Regions from separate parts of the Rhizobium sp. CB3060 genome, predicted to be linked through region 3. Evidence: predicted binding sites of a transcription regulator. Region 3 holds the regulator's gene; each other region holds the start of a gene.
What was found. The regulator LexA, encoded in region 3, represses DNA repair genes until DNA is damaged. The targets are predictions, from matches to a motif close to TGTTCNNNNTGTGTTCNG.
Positions count from the first base shown of each region.

Region 1: the regulator LexA is predicted to act here: its motif matches at 3,560-3,577, upstream of N2601_RS09660 (ribonuclease T2 family protein).
Region 2: the regulator LexA is predicted to act here: its motif matches at 3,341-3,358, upstream of dnaE (DNA polymerase III subunit alpha).

Region 1 is NZ_CP104158.1:1,990,393-1,995,963, reverse strand. It holds gene N2601_RS09675 (thiamine pyrophosphate-binding protein) at 1-1,129, opposite strand, end outside; gene N2601_RS09670 (CaiB/BaiF CoA transferase family protein) at 1,126-2,328, opposite strand; gene N2601_RS09665 (alpha/beta fold hydrolase) at 2,490-3,422, opposite strand; gene N2601_RS09660 (ribonuclease T2 family protein) at 3,593-4,342, shown strand; gene ettA (energy-dependent translational throttle protein EttA) at 4,467-5,571, shown strand, end outside.
Region 2 is NZ_CP104158.1:1,005,945-1,011,515, forward strand. It holds gene proS (proline--tRNA ligase) at 1-57, shown strand, start outside; gene N2601_RS04930 (lipoprotein-releasing ABC transporter permease subunit) at 80-1,390, shown strand; gene N2601_RS04935 (ABC transporter ATP-binding protein) at 1,406-2,089, shown strand; gene N2601_RS04940 (DUF5680 domain-containing protein) at 2,099-2,566, opposite strand; gene N2601_RS04945 (hypothetical protein) at 2,651-3,238, opposite strand; gene dnaE (DNA polymerase III subunit alpha) at 3,595-5,571, shown strand, end outside.
Region 3 is NZ_CP104158.1:1,282,729-1,289,494, reverse strand. It holds gene N2601_RS06380 (mechanosensitive ion channel family protein) at 143-2,176, shown strand; gene N2601_RS06375 (DUF2721 domain-containing protein) at 2,282-2,773, shown strand; gene lexA (transcriptional repressor LexA) at 3,167-3,889, shown strand; gene N2601_RS06365 (ComEC/Rec2 family competence protein) at 3,870-6,329, opposite strand; gene gltA (citrate synthase) at 6,610-6,766, shown strand, end outside.

The DNA.
Region 1 (5,571 bases), 710 kb from region 3:
GCGCGGTATTGGCCTCGATCCAATCCATGATCCGGCCCATATGCACGGCACCAGGGCTCTTTTCCGGCGTTTTCGACCAGGCGAGATAGGCCGCGTGCATGCGCTCCGTCCGCTCTGCCCAACGCGGTTCCGCCGGTGCTTCGAGATCGGCGATTGCCACCACGAAGTCGGCGGGGCTTGCGCAGATCGCCAGATCCGGACGATAGACCCGGCCGAGCTCCGACGGATCGGGATGGATGTGGACGAGTTGTTGGTGCGGGTAGGGGATATCGACCAGTGTGTAGCCGGACGATGGCATCTCGGAAAGGCGTCCGCCGAGAAGGATCAGCAGGTCGGCTTCCTTGATCTCCTTCGCCAGCGCGGGGTTGATACCGATACCGACATCGCCGGCATAATTCGGATGCAGATGATCGAACAGCATTTGCCGACGGAAGGAGCAGCCGACGGGCAGCTTGAAGCGTTCGGCGAAGCTCCGGAGGTTAGCGACCGCGTCCTCGTCCCAGCGCGTGCCGCCGAGGATAACCATTGGCCGTTCCGCTGCGATCAGGCGCAAATGGAGATCATCGATCTGGCTGCGGCCGGGATGGGCAGCGACCGGCATGTAGCGCTTGGCATGTGGGGCTTCGACCTCGTCGCGCAGCATGTCCTCGGGTAGTGTCAGCACGACGGGGCCGGGCCGGCCCGAAGTGGCCACCGCGAAGGCGCGGGTGACGAATTCCGGAATGCGGGCGGCATCGTCGATCTCGCCGACCCATTTGGCGAATTCGGTGAAGGCGCGGCGGAACTCCACCTCCTGGAAGGCCTCGCGCTCGCGGGCATCGCGCTGTACCTGGCCGATGAAGAGGATTAGCGGGATCGAATCCTGTCGGGCAATATGCAGGCCGGCCGAGGCATTGGTCGCCCCCGGCCCGCGGGTGACCATGCAGATGCCGGGCTCACCCGTCAGCCGACCCCAGGCGTCCGCCATCATCGCCGCGCCGCCCTCCTGGCGGCAGACCAGCACATCGATGTCGCTGTCATGCAGCGCATCGAGCACGGCCAGAAAGCTTTCGCCGGGAACGCAGGAGATGCGCTGCACGCCATTTGCCTTGAGGGCTTCGACGATAAGCTGGCCGCCGGTGCGTTTCATGGTTTCGCCCTTCCTTCCAGTTCCGCCAATTCGGCGAGAACCTCCTCCTGATGTTCACCAAGGCGCGGGCTTGGCCGCGTATAGGTCAGCGGCGTTTCCGACAAGACGACCGGCGTCCGTACGCTCGGGATGACGGTGCCTGCGGCATCCTCGAGGTCGATCCGCAGGCCGCGAGCCTCAATCTGCGGGTCGGCGAACATGTCTTCGATCGTATTGATCGCGCCGGCCGGCACGGCATTGTCCTCGCAGGCTTTCAGCAGATCCGCCTTTTTCCAGGAAAGCGTTTTCGCCGAGATGAAAGCGCGGACGTCGTGGCGATGGGCGACGCGCGCCTTGTTGGTTGCGTAGCGCTCATCATTTGCCTGCTCGTCGATGCCGAGAATCGTGCAGAGGCGGCGGAACTGCCCGTCATTGCCGACAGCAAGGATCAGGTAGCCATCGGCCGTCGGCACGACCTCATAGGGCGAGATATTGGGATGCGCATTGCCAAGGCGAGTGGGAGCCTTGCCGGAGATCAGGTAGTTCATGTTCTGATTGGCAAGCACGGCGGATTGCACGTCGAGCAGCGCCATGTCGACAAGCTGACCTTCGCCGGTCTTCAGCGCATGGATGAGGGCTGCTTCGATCGCGGAGACGGCATAGATTCCGGTAAAGATATCGGCGATCGCGACACCCGCCTTCATCGGCTGCCCATCTGGCTCGCCGGTAATCGACATGAAGCCGGACATGCCCTGGACGATATAGTCATAGCCTGCGAGACCGGCATAGGGACCGGTCTGGCCGAAGCCGGTGATCGAGCAATAGACCAGTTTTGGATTGATCTTCCGCAGGCTCCCGTAGTCGAGTCCATATTTGACGAGGCCGCCCAGCTTGAAATTCTCGATCAGCACATCGGCGGTTATGACCAGCCGCCGAACAAGGGCCTGGCCCTCTTCGGTCTTCAGATCAGCGACAACGGAACGTTTGCCGCGATTGGCGGAGTGGTAATAGGCGGCGGACAGGTTTTTCCCATCCTTGCCTTCGACGAAAGGCGGACCCCATTGGCGCGTATCGTCGCCTCCATCCGGGTTCTCGACCTTAATGACATCGGCGCCGAGATCGGCCAGCATCTGCCCTGCCCAGGGGCCGGCAAGAACGCGGGCGAGTTCGATGACACGAATGCCGGAAAGGGGTGGTTTCTTGGTTTTATTATCGGTCATATCGGTCCCGATGGGCGGCTACGGCACGAAAGTGTTCTCAGATGTATCGGATACCGGCCCGGAAGCAAAGCGCCGCTCGCGCCAGAGAATATGGAGGCTTCGGTTGATGCAAACGGGGCAGGGAACCGCCGGTGGCATTTATTCAAACATTCCTTTGGGAATCAGTCCTTTGCCGTCACTTGCTGACACCAGTCGGCAAAATCCGAAATGGTTGTGGCCGCACCGATCTCGTTCAGAGTCTCATGCCGCATGTCCTGATAGATGGTCATGGTGGTATGCGAGAAGCCGGCCTTTTTCAAATGATCTGACAGCCAGGAAATTGCTTTTCCATTGTTCGTCGCCGGGTCATGCCTGCCGCCGATAAGATGGATCGGCATGTCGCGCCGAAGCCGATCGAGGTGATCCCTTTGTGGTGCACGGAAGGTCAGTTCGAAAATATCCAGCCACAGCGACACCGAGGCATCGAAGCCGCAGAGCGGGTCGGCAATGTACTTATCCACCTCTTCGGGAATACGGGATAGCCAATCGAATTCGGTGCGGCGGTTGGCGATCGATTGGCCCCAGGCGCCGAAGGTCAGCTTCGGCAACAGCCCGCTCGGGACATCGGACCCCTTCAGCATGCGTTCTGCCTTCAGGATGATCTGCGCCGCGCGCCCGGCGAGACCAGGGTTGAAATTCGAGTTCCAAACGGTGACGGCATCGAACTTGTCGGGATGCGTCACGGCTACGTTGAGGCTGATCAGCCCGCCCATGGAGTGGCCGAAGAGAATGATCGGCAGGCCGGGATGGGCGGTTGCGGCAAGCTCGCGCATCGCCAGCACATCGGCAATGACCGCATCGACACCATTGCGCCTTGCGAAGCGGCCGAGTGGCGCATCGACAGCTTTTGTCTCGCCGTGGCCGCGATGATCGTGAGCATAGACATGAAAGCCGCGCGCTGCCATCGCTGCGGCGAAGCGTTCATAGCGACGGGAATGTTCGGCAAGACCGTGGCTGACGAGAAGCATGCCACGCGCGGCGCCATCTGCCGGCGCATGATGATAGGCGAGCGTCGCGCCCGTCGGACTATCCAAATGCCTCGTTTCGGCAAACATCATGCGTGTTTCCTCCCCATGTGGGACGAAAGGTCATCGCCGGCGGGATTGCAATGGACGGCGAGGGAAGCTCACAGAAATAAATCTTCGTGGTTTTTGCGATTCAGGGTTGCGTGCGGCAAATCAAACTGCTTATTTGTTCTCATATTGTTCTATTTTGGAGGTATGAAATGAAGCCTTGGCTTCAAAGGTTTGCAGTTGCGGTTCTGACTGCGGTGGTGATGGCGACGAGTGCCGTGGCTGAGGAGAATAGCCATGGACGGACGCGCTTTATTCTGGCGGCGAGTTGGGAACCCGCGTTCTGCGCGACGAACCAAAAGAAGGCGGAATGCCGAAATCAATCAGCGAATAATTTTGACGCCAAGAACTTTTCACTACACGGCCTCTGGCCGATGCGGCAGGAATATTGCGACGTTTCCGATGATCTGAAGCAGTCCGATCGCGGCCGGGACTGGAAAGACCTGCCGGCTGTTCAACTCTCGGCGGAAACCAAGGCCGCGCTGGACAAAGTCATGCCCGGCACGCAATCCGGTCTGGAGCGGCATGAGTGGATCAAACACGGCAGTTGCACCAAGCTCAGCGCCGATGATTATTTCGGGACTGCGGTGGGGTTGATCAATGAACTCAATGCGTCCGCTGTGCGCGATCTTTTCGCGCAGAATATCGGCAAGACGCTCGATGCCGAAACCATCAAGGCTGCTTTCGACAAAAGTTTTGGCGAGGGCGCCAGTGGCCGCGTGAAGATGAGCTGCCGCCAAGTCGGCAAGGTGCGGGTGATCTCGGAACTGACGATCGGCTTGTCGGAAGACGCTATTCAGCCGTCGGAAGGAAACGAGCCGCGACTCGAGCAATTGATCCAGGGCGCCGGCAGCACATCGTTCGGCTGCGATCAGGGCGTGGTGGACGCAGCGGGTTTCTGACACCCAGCAGGCGGCTCGGCGCGATAAATGCCCTCGGACAAGGTTTCTCCGTTGCCCGAGGGCGGGGTTTCGCCTACATAGCGGCACAATTCGCAATGTATCCGCCCGTGGAGTAACCCAAGCTATGGCACGTCAGTTCATCTATCATATGGCCGGTCTAAATAAGGCCTATGGCGCCAAGAAGATCCTCGAAAATATTCATCTCTCTTTTTATCCCGACGCCAAGATCGGCATTCTCGGCCCGAACGGTGCCGGTAAGTCGACCGTGCTGCGCATCATGGCCGGCCTCGACAAGGAATATACTGGCGAAGCCTGGTTGGCCGAAGGCGCCACTATCGGCTACCTGGCGCAGGAGCCTCAGCTCGATCCCAACAAGACGGTGTTCGAAAACGTCATGGAAGGCGTTGCCAAGAAAACCGAAATCCTCAATCGCTACAACGAATTGATGATGAACTATTCCGACGAGACGGCGGACGAGGGCGCCAAACTCCAGGATATCATCGACAGCCAGAATCTCTGGGATCTGGAAAGCCAGGTCGAGATGGCGATGGAAGCATTGTGCTGCCCGCCGCGCGATGCCGAAGTCACCAGCCTTTCCGGCGGTGAGCGCCGCCGTATCGCGCTTTGCCGCTTGCTTCTCTCGCAGCCGGACCTGCTGCTGCTCGACGAACCGACCAACCATCTCGACGCCGAGACCATCGCCTGGCTGGAAAAGCACCTGCGCGACTATCCGGGTGCCGTGATGATGATCACCCACGACCGTTACTTCCTCGACAATGTTACCGGCTGGATTCTCGAACTCGACCGCGGTCGTGGCATTCCCTACGAAGGCAATTATTCCGCTTATCTGCAGGCCAAAGCCAAGCGCATGCTGCAGGAAGCCCGGGAAGAAGCTGGCCGTCAGAAGGCAATCAGCCGCGAACAGGAATGGATCGCCTCCAGCCCCAAGGCCCGTCAAGCCAAGTCCAAGGCGCGTATCAACGCTTACGAACAGCTAGTCGATGCTGCCGAAAATCAGCGCCCCGGTGATGCGCAGATCATCATTCCGGTCAGCGAGCGTCTCGGCCAGGTGGTGATCGAGATGGAGGGCATCACCAAGGGCTTCGAAGGTCGCACGCTGGTCAACGATCTGTCGATCAAGCTGCCGCCGGGCGGCATCGTCGGCATCATCGGCCCGAACGGCGCCGGCAAGACGACCCTGTTCAAGATGATTACCGGGCAGGAAAAGC
Region 2 (5,571 bases), 280 kb from region 3:
ACCGGCGCCCGCGAAACGATCACCGTCGAAGCGGCGATCAATCGGCTGGCAGGCTGATAAACGATAGGATGAGAAGCGAATGGCGGTAGGCGAGGCAGTGAAGCAGCAGGAGAAGGCCTTCAAAACCGGCCCGTCATCGCGTCCGTTCTCCGGCTTCGAGCGGCTTGTCGCCTGGCGCTATCTGCGCGCCCGGCGCAAGGAGGCGTCGATCTCGGTCATCGCCGGCTTCTCGCTGGTCGGTATCATGCTGGGCGTTGCGGCATTGATCATCGTCATGGCGGTCATGAACGGTTTTCGCGCCGAGCTCTTCAAGCAGATTCTTGGTTTCAACGGCCATGTCGTTGTTCAGCCCGTGGATTCGCCGCTGAATGATTATGCCGCGCTGGCACAGAGGCTCGCTGCCGTCCCCGGTGTCACCATGGCCCTGCCGCTGGTCGAAGGCGAGACGCTTGCCTCCGGTCGCGGCGGTTCGGGAACCGGTGCGCTCGTGCGCGGCATCCGCGCCGAAGACCTCACCAAGCTCAAGACCGTTTCGGACCACATCGTCGATGGCGACATGGTCGGCTTCACCGCCGGCCAGGGCGTCATGGTGGGTTCGCGTCTGGCGCGGCAACTGGGTCTGACGGTCGGCGACCAGATTACGCTGACTGCGCCGGAGGGCGACGTGACGCCTTTCGGGGTCAATCCGCGCGTCAAGGCCTATACGATCTCCGGCATCTTCGAAGTCGGCATGTCGGAATACGATTCCTCCGTCGTCTTCATGCCGCTGGAGGAGGCGCAGCTCTTTTTCAATGCCGAGGGGATCGTCGAGAAGATCGAGCTTTTCGTCAGCAACCCGGATGATGTCGACGCACTGAGGCCGCAGATCGAAGCGGCGGCGGGGCGGCAGGTCTTTCTGACAGACTGGCGGCAGGTGAACGAGACCTTCTTCTCGGCGCTGCAGGTCGAGCGCAACACCATGTTCATGATCCTGACGCTGATTGTCATCGTCGCGGCGCTCAACATCATTTCCGGTCTGATCATGCTGGTGAAGGACAAGGGAAGCGACATCGCCATTTTGCGCACCATGGGCGCGACGTCGGGGGCGATCATGCGCATCTTCTTCATGACGGGCGCGGCGATCGGCGTCGTCGGCACCGTCGCCGGCGTCGCGCTCGGGGTCGTCGTCTGCCTCAACATCGAATCGATCCGTCAGTTCTTCTCCTGGATATCCGGCACGGTGATCTTCAATCCCGAGGTCTATTTCCTCAGCAAGTTGCCGGCGGAAATGAATCTCGGCGAGACCCTCTCCGTGGTCGTGATGGCGCTGACGCTCTCCTTCCTCGCCACGATCTTTCCGGCCTGGCGTGCCTCGCGGCTCGATCCGGTGCAGGCGCTAAGGTACGAATAAGGAATTCCACATTTGATCAAACGCAACGTCGTTCTCCAGCTTACGGGCGTGGAGCGTCATTACGGGCAGGGCGAAACGCGGCTGTCGATCCTGAAGGGCGCCGATTTCGCCTTGACCAGCGGCGAGATCGTTGCCCTGGTCGCGCCGTCGGGAACGGGGAAATCGACGCTTCTGCACGTTGCCGGCCTGCTCGAACATCCAGATGGCGGCGAGGTGACGATTAATGGCCAGGCCTGTGAGGGACTGTCCGATGAAAAGCGCACGGCCGTCCGTCGCAGCGAGATTGGCTTCGTCTATCAGTTCCACCATCTGTTGCCCGAGTTTTCCGCGCTAGAAAACATCATGATGCCGCAGTTGATTTCCGGTCTCTCCCGGAAAGAGGCAAGCGCTCGCGCTGCCCAGCTCCTCGACTATATGCGCATTGGTCATCGCGCCGATCACCGCCCGGCCGAGCTTTCCGGCGGTGAGCAACAGCGCGTCGCGATTGCCCGCGCCGTTGCCAACGCACCGCTGGTGCTTTTGGCCGACGAGCCGACCGGCAACCTCGATCCTGATACGGCGCATTACGTCTTCGACGCGCTGGAGGCGCTGGTGCGTCAGTCCGGGCTTGCCGCGCTGATCGCCACGCACAATCACGAACTGGCGGCTCGCATGGACCGCCGCGTGACTATCCATGACGGTAAGGTCGTCGAATTCTGACGGTGCCCATCAAGGGACGATCAGTCCGCCGCGGTAATCCAGCTCATAGGCCTTACGTCCGTTTACGAGGATGACCTCATGGCCGATAAAATGATCGCAGCCGCCGGTACTGCGATCGACATACTGGCCAAATGAATGGGTGAATTCGAAACCGCCGAGAAAGCGTTTCTCATCGAGGTAGAGCCGCATGAGCGCCGCCTTGATGACCATCCCTGCAGCCCTGCCATCTATCAGATCGGGCTCGACGATTCGTCCAAAATAATTCATCGCCCAGACCGGCTCGTCATCGTACCAGACGACTTCCTGTCCGGCGAAATCCGTGCCGCCGAAATAGCTATCGAGATAGCGGCAGCGGCCGCTGGCATAGCCGATGTCATGCGAGCCGCTCCGGCAGGACGGCAGCCTCTCGCCATCGCCGACATAGGTCTCCGCCTTCGCGGCAACAATAAAATCGTTCAGCGCGGCAAGATCCGGCATGTCCCTCTCCATTCGTGGTGAGGGCACAGAATGCCACGCGCTCGATAGCAAGTAAAGAACATACGGTGAACAAATGAAAAGCCGCTACGTGTTTTCCCCACAAACTTTCCGGCCGATATCGTCTTTCCAGTCCTGGATCTTGATGGTTTTGGCTTGAGTCTGGAGTTCCCTGCCACTCTTCGTCGCCTTGCCCGTCAGGACATTGTAGTCGCAGCTATAGCTTCTATCGGCTTCGAGATTGTCCCGGTAATCAAAGGTGTAGCCGGCGACGACGAAGGCGTTGTTGCGGAAGGCGAGGGTGAGCGTCTGATGCCAGCGGTCGCGCCCGATCGCGTCATTCTGGGACATGACGGCGATCGAACCATTGGGCAGCGCCGTGATCGAAGGCTCCTGACCGAAGATACCGCCCGGCTCGCCTCGGCCCCATACTTTGTCGGGTGCGGCGGCCGCCAGCTTGAGCAACTGATGTTCTTTGTCGCGGAGATAAATATAGATGCCGATCGTGGTCTCGTCGTCTGGCGGGGCCAACGCCAGCAAAGCAAGGTCCGGCTTACCGTCCTTGTTCCAATCGCCGACCGCCGCGTCGATGATGCGGTCGGGCGCAATGGTATCGTCAGCGTGAGCCGCGGATGTAACCGAAAGCAGAATGAGAGCGCAGGCAAGTGGTTTCATCGTGATCCCCCCTCGCGTTTTCATAGCTTAGGGGTTGTGCTTCGGTCCATTGGTACTCTTCAAAATACTGATGATGAAAATTATTGATGCAGCTATTGACTCTCGAACATAAATAGAACAAAAAAGAAACATAACGAGTAAGGAGCGCGTAAATGACCGATATCATTCGAGACGTTGCAGCATTCACCTCCATCGTCATGTTTGTCGCCAGCTTTTCCCTCATCATGATGGCGATGTGAAACTTATCCCCACGGGTGTTGCGATGCGCCCGTGAATCATGAAGTCAACTTATGGACTTTATCGTCCGCTATGCCGAAAATGCAGCCGATTCATTTGGGCATGCGGAAAGGCATATGATGGCGGATATGATGAGCAGCGGCGCAGCGGGTGCGCCGGTCGGAGATACGCCGGAATTCGTGCATCTTCGCGTCCATTCCGCATATTCTCTGCTCGAAGGCGCATTGCCGCTAAAGAAGATCCTCGCCAAGGCGGCGGGCGACAATCAGCCGGCCATCGCCATCACCGATACCAACAACCTTTTCATCGCGCTGGAGTTTTCCCAGAAGGCGATGGATGAGGGCCTGCAGCCGATCATCGGCTGCCAGGTGTCGATCGACATGGAAGATAGTGTCGAGGGCGAAAAGCGCGGCCCGCAACAGGCACTCGCCAAGCTGCCGTCCATCGTGTTGCTCGCCGCCACGGAGCGGGGCTATGAGCGGCTGGTCGATCTCGTGAGCCGCGCCTATCTGGGCGGCGAAGGCAATCAGGCTGTCCATATCACCGCCTCCTGGTTGAAGGAAATCGGCACGGACGGCATGATTGCGCTGACCGGTTCGCTTGGCGGTCCGGTCGATATGGCGTTGAAGGAAGGCCACGCGCCGCAGGCGCTGTCGCGTCTGCTGACGCTCAAGGACCTGTTCGGTGATCGGCTTTATGTCGAATTGCAACGTCACGGCACCTATGATCGTCGCCACGAACAGAAGATGATCGCGCTCGCCTATGAGCATGAATTGCCGCTGGTCGCGACCAACGAGGCCTTCTTCCCGACGCGTGAGGACTATGAGGCCCACGACGCCCTCATGGCGGTCGCCCACAATGCCATTGTTTCGGACGACACTCGTTTTCGCCTGACACCGGATCACTATTTGAAGAGCCGCGCCGATATGGCGAAGCTGTTCGCCAATCTGCCGGAAGCCTTGGAGAACACCGTCGAGATCGCCCGGCGCTGTTCCTTCGTCTTGAAGACACGCAAACCGATCCTGCCGCGCTTTACCGGCGCCACCGACGATCCGGAGGAAGCCGAACGCGCCGAGGCGGCGGAACTGCGCGCCCAGGCGGTCGAAGGTCTCGATCGGCGTCTCTCCTCGCTCGGCATGGCGGCCGGCTATGCGGAGAAGGACTATCGCGAGCGGCTGGAGTTCGAGCTCAGCGTCATCGAGCGCATGAAATTCCCCGGCTACTTTCTGATCGTCGCGGACTTCATCAAATGGGCCAAACAGCATGATATTCCGGTCGGCCCGGGCCGCGGTTCTGGCGCGGGCTCATTGGTTGCCTATGCGCTGACGATTACCGACGTCGATCCGCTGCGTTTCTCGCTGCTGTTCGAGCGCTTCCTCAATCCGTCGCGCGTGTCGATGCCGGACTTCGACATCGACTTCTGCCAGGATCGTCGCGAAGAGGTGATCCGCTATGTCCAGGCCAAATATGGTCGCGAGCAGGTGGCGCAGATCATCACTTTCGGTTCCCTTCAGGCGCGCGCCGCCCTTCGCGACGTTGGGCGCGTGCTGGAAATGCCCTACGGCCAGGTCGACAAGATCTGCAAGCTGGTGCCGAACAACCCCGCCAATCCGACCCCGCTCAGCAAGGCGATCGAGGAGGAACCACGTCTGCAGGAGGAGGCCGACAAGGAACCGGTCGTTGCCCGTCTGCTCGATATCGCCCAGAAGATCGAGGGCCTTTATCGCCATGCCTCGACACACGCCGCCGGCATCGTCATCGGCGATCGGCCGCTGTCGAAGCTGGTGCCGATGTATCGAGACCCGCGCTCCGACATGCCGGTCACCCAGTTCAACATGAAATGGGTGGAACAGGCCGGCCTGGTCAAGTTCGACTTCCTCGGCCTGAAGACGCTGACGGTTCTAAAGACAGCCGTCGATTTCGTCGCCAAGCGCGGCATTACGCTTGATCTCGCCAGCATTCCGCTCGACGACAAGAAGACTTACGACATGCTCTCGCGCGGTGAGACGGTCGGCGTGTTCCAGGTAGAAAGTGCGGGCATGCGCAAGGCGCTGATCGGCATGCGCCCGGACTGCATCGAGGACATCATCGCGCTG
Region 3 (6,766 bases):
GGTGCTTGGGGGAGACATGCGCTTGATGCTCGTCGAGGGGGCGCCCATACGCCCGGTCTTACATTTGACGGCTTCTCTTTGTCTGGCCCTGGTGGGCCACGTCCGAAGGTTCACGGATTCTGTCGCTCGCTTGATTTCCCTTATGCCCAGCGGCTTGGTCGCCGTTGCACTTATCCTTGTTTTCACGGCTATTGCGCCGCAACTGTGCCACGCGCAGACCCCCGAAACGGCCCCCACAGCACCGCCTGCAAAGCTATCGGAATTGCTGCGTCTGATGAATGATCCGGAGCTGCGCCAATGGCTGGAAAAGCGGCAAGCAGCCGAGCAACAGCCGGCACCTTCGGCGACGGCGACGCTGGTCGAAACCGGAGAGGCCCGCGCTCGCGCCCGATATAAGGCGCTACGGTCGGCGATTCCCAATGTACCGGGGCAGCTCGCCGCTGCAGCGAGCAGGGTGCGTGAGCAGGCAAGGAACAACGGCTTTGCGCCTGCCGTCGTCATGTTCGCCGCATTGGTCTGCGTCGGTCTCGCTGCGGAATGGTTTTTCAAGAAAACCGTCCTGAAAGCCCAGTTTCCAAATCCTCTTGTCGCACATACGATCGGAGAATTAGGACCGTGGATTACTTTCACCCTCGTCAGCTCCGCCATTTTCCTAGCCATTGACTGGCCGCCGCTACTGCATGTGGTGATCCTGTTTTATCTGACGGCATTCATTGCCGCTCGCCTCGCATTTGCCGTCTGCAGACTATCGATGGACGCGGGCTCTCTGTCGGCCTTCGGCTATCGTAGGGCTTGTCTCTTCATTGCCGTTTTGGCGATAGCCGGCGCCACGACGTCGCTGACCAGACCGCTCTCCATCGACGGAGATGTCGGCACCGTCGTCTCCCACGGGTTCTCCATTCTCCTATTGCTGATTACGCTCGAAGCCGTATGGCGGCGACCGGGCAAGGAAACCGCTGCCCGACAGCTGACGCTTATGAACATCCTTTATTCACTCTACGTTGCCTGCCTCTGGCTTCTTTGGGTGGCCAACTTCGTCGGCCTTTTCTGGCTTGGCATCTATGTCGTTGTTCTTCCGGGGCTATTGACTGCCGTCGGACGGACGGCCGAAGCATTCGCAAAGGGACGCTGGCCTGGTGACAACAAGAACAGTGCGCGCATGGTGCTGGCCATCCGCGGTGCGCGGGCGCTCGTCATCGTAGCCGCGGTCGCCTGGATTACCGTCGTCTGGCACTATGATCCCAACATCCTCGCACGAGAAAATCCGGCGATCGACGCCGCTGTTCGCGGTGCGCTGAAGAGCGTCGTCGTTCTGATTTTGGCCGATCTCTGCTGGCAATTGTCGAGGGCATTCATTGACGAGAAATTGAGCGCCGCCGATAGCAGTGCCTCCTCGCCATCGGCGGAAGCCGCGCGCGCGGGCCGCCTTCGCACCCTGTTGCCGATCTTCCGCAACGCACTGGCAGCCATCGTTATCGCAGCCGCCGTCCTCACCGTGCTGTCCGAAATGGGCGTGCAGATCGGGCCGTTGATTGCGGGGGCCGGCATATTCGGCGTGGCGATCGGCTTCGGCTCGCAAACGCTCGTCAAGGATATCGTCAGCGGCATTTTCTACCTGATGGACGATGCCTTCCGCGTCGGCGAATACGTTCAAAGCGGCAGCTACAAGGGAACCGTGGAATCGTTCAGCCTGCGTTCCGTCAGGCTTCGACATCATCATGGTCCGGTGTTCACAGTTCCCTTCGGCGAACTCGGCGCCGTTCAGAACATGAGCCGCGACTGGGCGATCGATAAATTCCTGCTACGGGTTCCGTTCAATACCGACGTCGCCAAGGCGAAAAGGATCGTCAAGCAAATCGGAGAGCAGTTGAAAGAAGATCCGGAAATCGGACCGCAGATTCTTGAGACCCTGAAAATGAAGGGGGTGGAGCAAATTGGCGACTTCGGTATCGAACTGAGCTTTGCTTTTACCGCCCTCCCCGGTCGGCAAACCTACATACGGCGCCAGGCCTATACCATGATCCGCGACGCCTTCATGGAAAACGGCATCGACTTCGCTCAGCCGACAGTGCAGGTGGGTGGCGAGGAAAAATCCGATGCCGCGATCGCAGCCATGACACTGCAGAGAAAGAAGATCGCTGAGCAAATGACGCAATCGGCAGCGCCGCCGACCTGAACGTTCGCGCGAGATCAGTCACCAGCCTCATCTCCGCGCCCTCTTTGGCAAGGCGACAACCCTGGAGCCGATACCGGATGACGTTGGACAGAAAGGAGATCCAATGTGCTGAATGACCATCTGACGTCTATTGCCGCGCACGTTATTCAAATAGCGCTGACACCGGTCTTTCTGCTGGCGGGCACCGCCGGGTGCCTCAATGTCTTCTCGGCCAGGCTCGCCCGCGTCTCCGACCGGGTCAACAGCCTTTTCGAACGGGTGACCTCTGAGGACCCGGATGAAACGCGGTTGCTGCAGCTCTATTATCTGCGACGGCGAACATTGGCGCTGGAGATCGCAGTTCTGCTCGGCACGGCATCGGGCGTGTTCACATGCCTTGCGACGCTCGGCCTCATGGGCGGTGCAATTCGACAGCAATTTCGCGAGCAATTGCTGCTCTGGCTCTTTGGCCTTGCCGTCTTCGCACTCATGGGCGCCTTTGTGGCCTTTCTCGTCGAGATGATTCTGGCCGGGCGCAGCATGCTAAGGCAGATCGCCAACGACCGTACCTTGCTCGAGCACCGGCACGGGAGTTCGAGGAAAAGTTCAACCTATTGATATCCCATCGAATATTACTACGGATGGCACCAATCCCGGCCCCTCAGAAATCCGGATTCCCAGTCAGATCCATAGCTTGCTCTCCATGGTTCGGAGAGTGTCGTCCTCCAAAGAGCTTATAGAACGAAGAACATGGCTTTTCGCCGCCTTGGAGATAATCCGTTTTGGGATCGTCCGAAATTTTGCTTCGCCCGATTCCGCATATATTTCTGCTATTTAGTTTGAAGGTGCCGGGAAAAAAGTCATCTGCCCGGGACCTGTTATGTTCCCATTTATTTGATGCACCTACAAAATGTTCACCGAAATTTAAGGGCTTGCGGAACACATATGGAACATATAGTGTCCGTTCTGGATTTGTTTCACGACACCTTCTCAGTCCCGAGGTTCAAAACGATGTTGACGCGCAAGCAGCAGGAACTGCTTCTCTTCATTCACGAACGAATGAAGGAGTCCGGTGTTCCGCCATCTTTCGACGAGATGAAAGATGCGCTGGACCTTGCGTCCAAATCCGGTATTCACCGTCTCATCACGGCTTTGGAAGAACGCGGCTTCATCCGTCGCCTGCCGAACCGGGCCCGGGCGCTGGAGGTCATCAAGCTACCGGAGGCCTATAGCCCGAGCCTGCAGCCTCGCCGCGGCTTTTCGCCAAGCGTCATCGAGGGTAGCCTTGGCAAGCCGCAACTTGTGCCGCCGCCCGCACCCACCAAGCCGGTGAGTGAGGACAACAACAGTTCGGTTTCGGTACCCGTCATGGGCCGCATTGCCGCCGGCGTTCCGATCTCGGCCATCCAGAACAATACTCACGACATCACCGTTCCCGCCGACATGCTCGGCTCCGGCGAGCATTATGCGCTGGAGGTCAAGGGCGACTCCATGATCGATGCCGGCATCTTTGACGGCGATACCGTCATCATCCGCAACGCCACGACCGCCAATCCCGGCGACATCGTCGTCGCTCTCGTCGATGATGAAGAGGCGACATTGAAGCGCTTCCGCCGCAAGGGAGCCTCGATCGCGCTTGAAGCGGCAAACCCTGCTTACGAAACCCGCATCTTTGGGCCGGATCGAGTGAAGGTACAAGGCAAGCTCGTCGGTCTCATTCGCCGCTATCACTGACCGGTGACGCCGGCTTGAGCGGCGCGCCAAAAGTGTCTGTTCGCCAGTCGTAGGAGCGATGCAGGCTCCATGGCCGCGAAAGGTTTTCAAACGCTGCCGTCATTATCGGTTTATCGGTGCTAAGGCTCATTTCGATGGACCCTGTGCGGCGCAATGTTGCACCTGTGAAGAGCGTGGCGCCAGAGCGGCAGCGATCAAGACGCAGCCGTACGGAGGTGATGACGATATTGGCCGTGTCGCAGGCCGGAGCGAGATAGGCGGCATCTTCAATGGTGACAAGCATGTCGCCATTATCCAGCATTGCCACGCACCATGCACCTTTTTGGCAGGCGAAACCGCCCGGCCCGGCCGCGTCTAATGCCGCATCCATCGCCTTTCGAACGGCGCTCTGTTCTTCGGAATTCAGGCGACGATGCTTGTCTGATTTGCTGATTTTGGGGAGCTGACTATCCGGCGGAAGCATCGTTGGCGGTTGCTGCTCGGTGATCGCCAATGCTCTTTGCCATTGCTCGAAGATGAAATCCGGCGGTTTTTCGCGGTTTGTCGTCAACGCACCGTTGCGCAACAAGGCGACCAGCGTGCCGTCCTCGGAGATCATGAGATCAGGCTTCAGGACACCGGGGCCGAGCGCCACGACTGCGACCGAACCGGTGATCAAGAGCGCACCTGCATGTCGCAGCCATGTTCTCAGCAAGGTCATCAGCAAGAAGCCGGCTATGACCGTCGGGAACAGCCAGACCGGCAGCCGGCCGAAGGGAATATTACCGCCCCAGGCGGCAACCGTTTTGGCAATGACGATGACGACATCAAGTCCCCAGCCGGTTATCTGCCAGAAAGGGGCATCAACGCCAAATGGCATCAGTAGCGTCGCCGCCATGCCAAACGGCATGACGACAAAGGAGACGACCGGCATAGCCGCCAGATTGGCAACGAGGCCATATGTCGCCAACCGGTGAAAATGTTCTATCGAGAAGATTGCCGTCGATGCGCCGCCTATAAAAGAGGTCGACAATATGCTTCCGAAGAAACGGGAAACGAAGAGCAGCGGACGCATGACCCGGAACCGGGAGAGAACGCTCTCCCGATGCGGCCTCCTCGCCCAGAGCGAATAGCCGGACACCAACGCCAGGGTCGCGGCGTAAGACATCTGAAAACTTGGTCCGAGCGCCTGCGAAGGCGACAGTATGAGAATGACTATCGCCGATAGCGCCACGTTGCGCAGGCTAATGGATGGTCGGTCGAAGAGCACGGCGATCAGCATGATAGCCATCATGATGAAGGCACGCTCCGCGGATACCCCGAAGCCGGAAATGAGATAATAAGCCGTCACTGTAACTAGCGCGCCGAAGGCCGCAATCTTCTTTGTTGGCCAAGCCTGTGCCACGCCGAAAAACAGACTGAGGGCGTAGCGTAAACCGACATAAAAGATGCCCGCGGAGAGCGCCATGTTCAGGCCGGAGATGGCAATGATATGCGCAAGACCCGAGGTCCGCAGCGCTTCCGTCGTATCGTCTGAGATCGCTCGTCTCTCATCGGTGACAAGCGAAGCCGCAAAGGCGCCGGTGTCTCCGGGCAAAAGCGTCCTGATTCTATCGCCGATATGGCTGCGCAAACCGGCAAGCCAGATATCCGCCTTGTCGAGGACCGATCCCTGAACTACATCACCAGTCGGTGACAATAGTGTCGGCGTTCCATAGGCAAAGCCATTCGCGCCGGTGCCATCGAAATAGGCGCTGAAGGCGAAATCGTTGAGGCCGGGCAAGGCAGGTCCGGCCGGCGGCGTCAACCGCGCTCTACCCTGAATGCGGTCGCCGAGTTCGAAGGGCTGGAGCTGTTTGCGCACGAAAATGGTGATCTGCGCCGGCGGCCTGCGAATGGTCGGTTTTTCCGTTGCCTCCAGGGCGACGACATAGCGCCAACGGCCCTTGTCGTCGGCTTCACGCCGTTCGATCCGCCCGGTGATGGTGGTCGTCACCGCAGAGTCGAGCATCACCGTCGATGCGCGCCAGGTTTCGCATTGCGCCAGAGCCATGCCGGAGCACACCAGCATGCCGGCAAACAATATGTGCTGTAGCACTCGCCCCGCCTGCTGCTGGCGGAAGAATGCGACAGCGAAGATAAGGAGGGCCGTAAAAACAGCCTGCGGCGGCGGATCGGCTCCGACTGAGAACCAGACGATCGCGCCGGCGCCGATGTAGACCGGCGCAAATAGCATCGCGCGACCGTGCGCCGCCTCTTCTTCGGCTAAATGGTAAATGCCGAGTCGGATGCTGCCCGCCGCGAGGCGAAGACGGGCAATAAGCGCGGCGTGGTCCTGTGTCCGCTCCGGCCGCGACGCTTTGGCACGAGAAATAACGGCGCCCACGCCCTGCTCGCGCACGGCAACCGCAGCCAATTCCCGACTATCTACCTGCGGATCCGGTGCCTCTAAATTAGGCATATATTCCAGCGCCCACGCAAAACTACAGCTATAGCGGGAGTTTTGCCGTCACCGGCCAGTGATTTCAACTGAAATCGGCATCATCGCCGACAAAAGACGCTAATTCACGCTTGCGCAAAACGGTCCCTTCTACCGCAGTGCCCAAAAGTTGATACTGCAATGCACAAATAGGCGTAAGGATAACTTGGCATTAGGCTCTGGATCATATAGCTAATCGTTAGTCGCTTAACCCTTTGGCGCTTTTTAAGGCGCCAATCCCGCCAAATCTTGGAGGATCAGCATGACGGAACAAAGCGCGAAACTAACTTGGGGTGAAAAGACGGTGGATTTGCCGGTTAAGTCCGGAACCATCGGCCCAAGTGTCATTGATATTGGTGCCCTTTATAAGAACACCTCCACTTTCACCTACGATCCTGGCTTCACTTCGACTGCGTCGT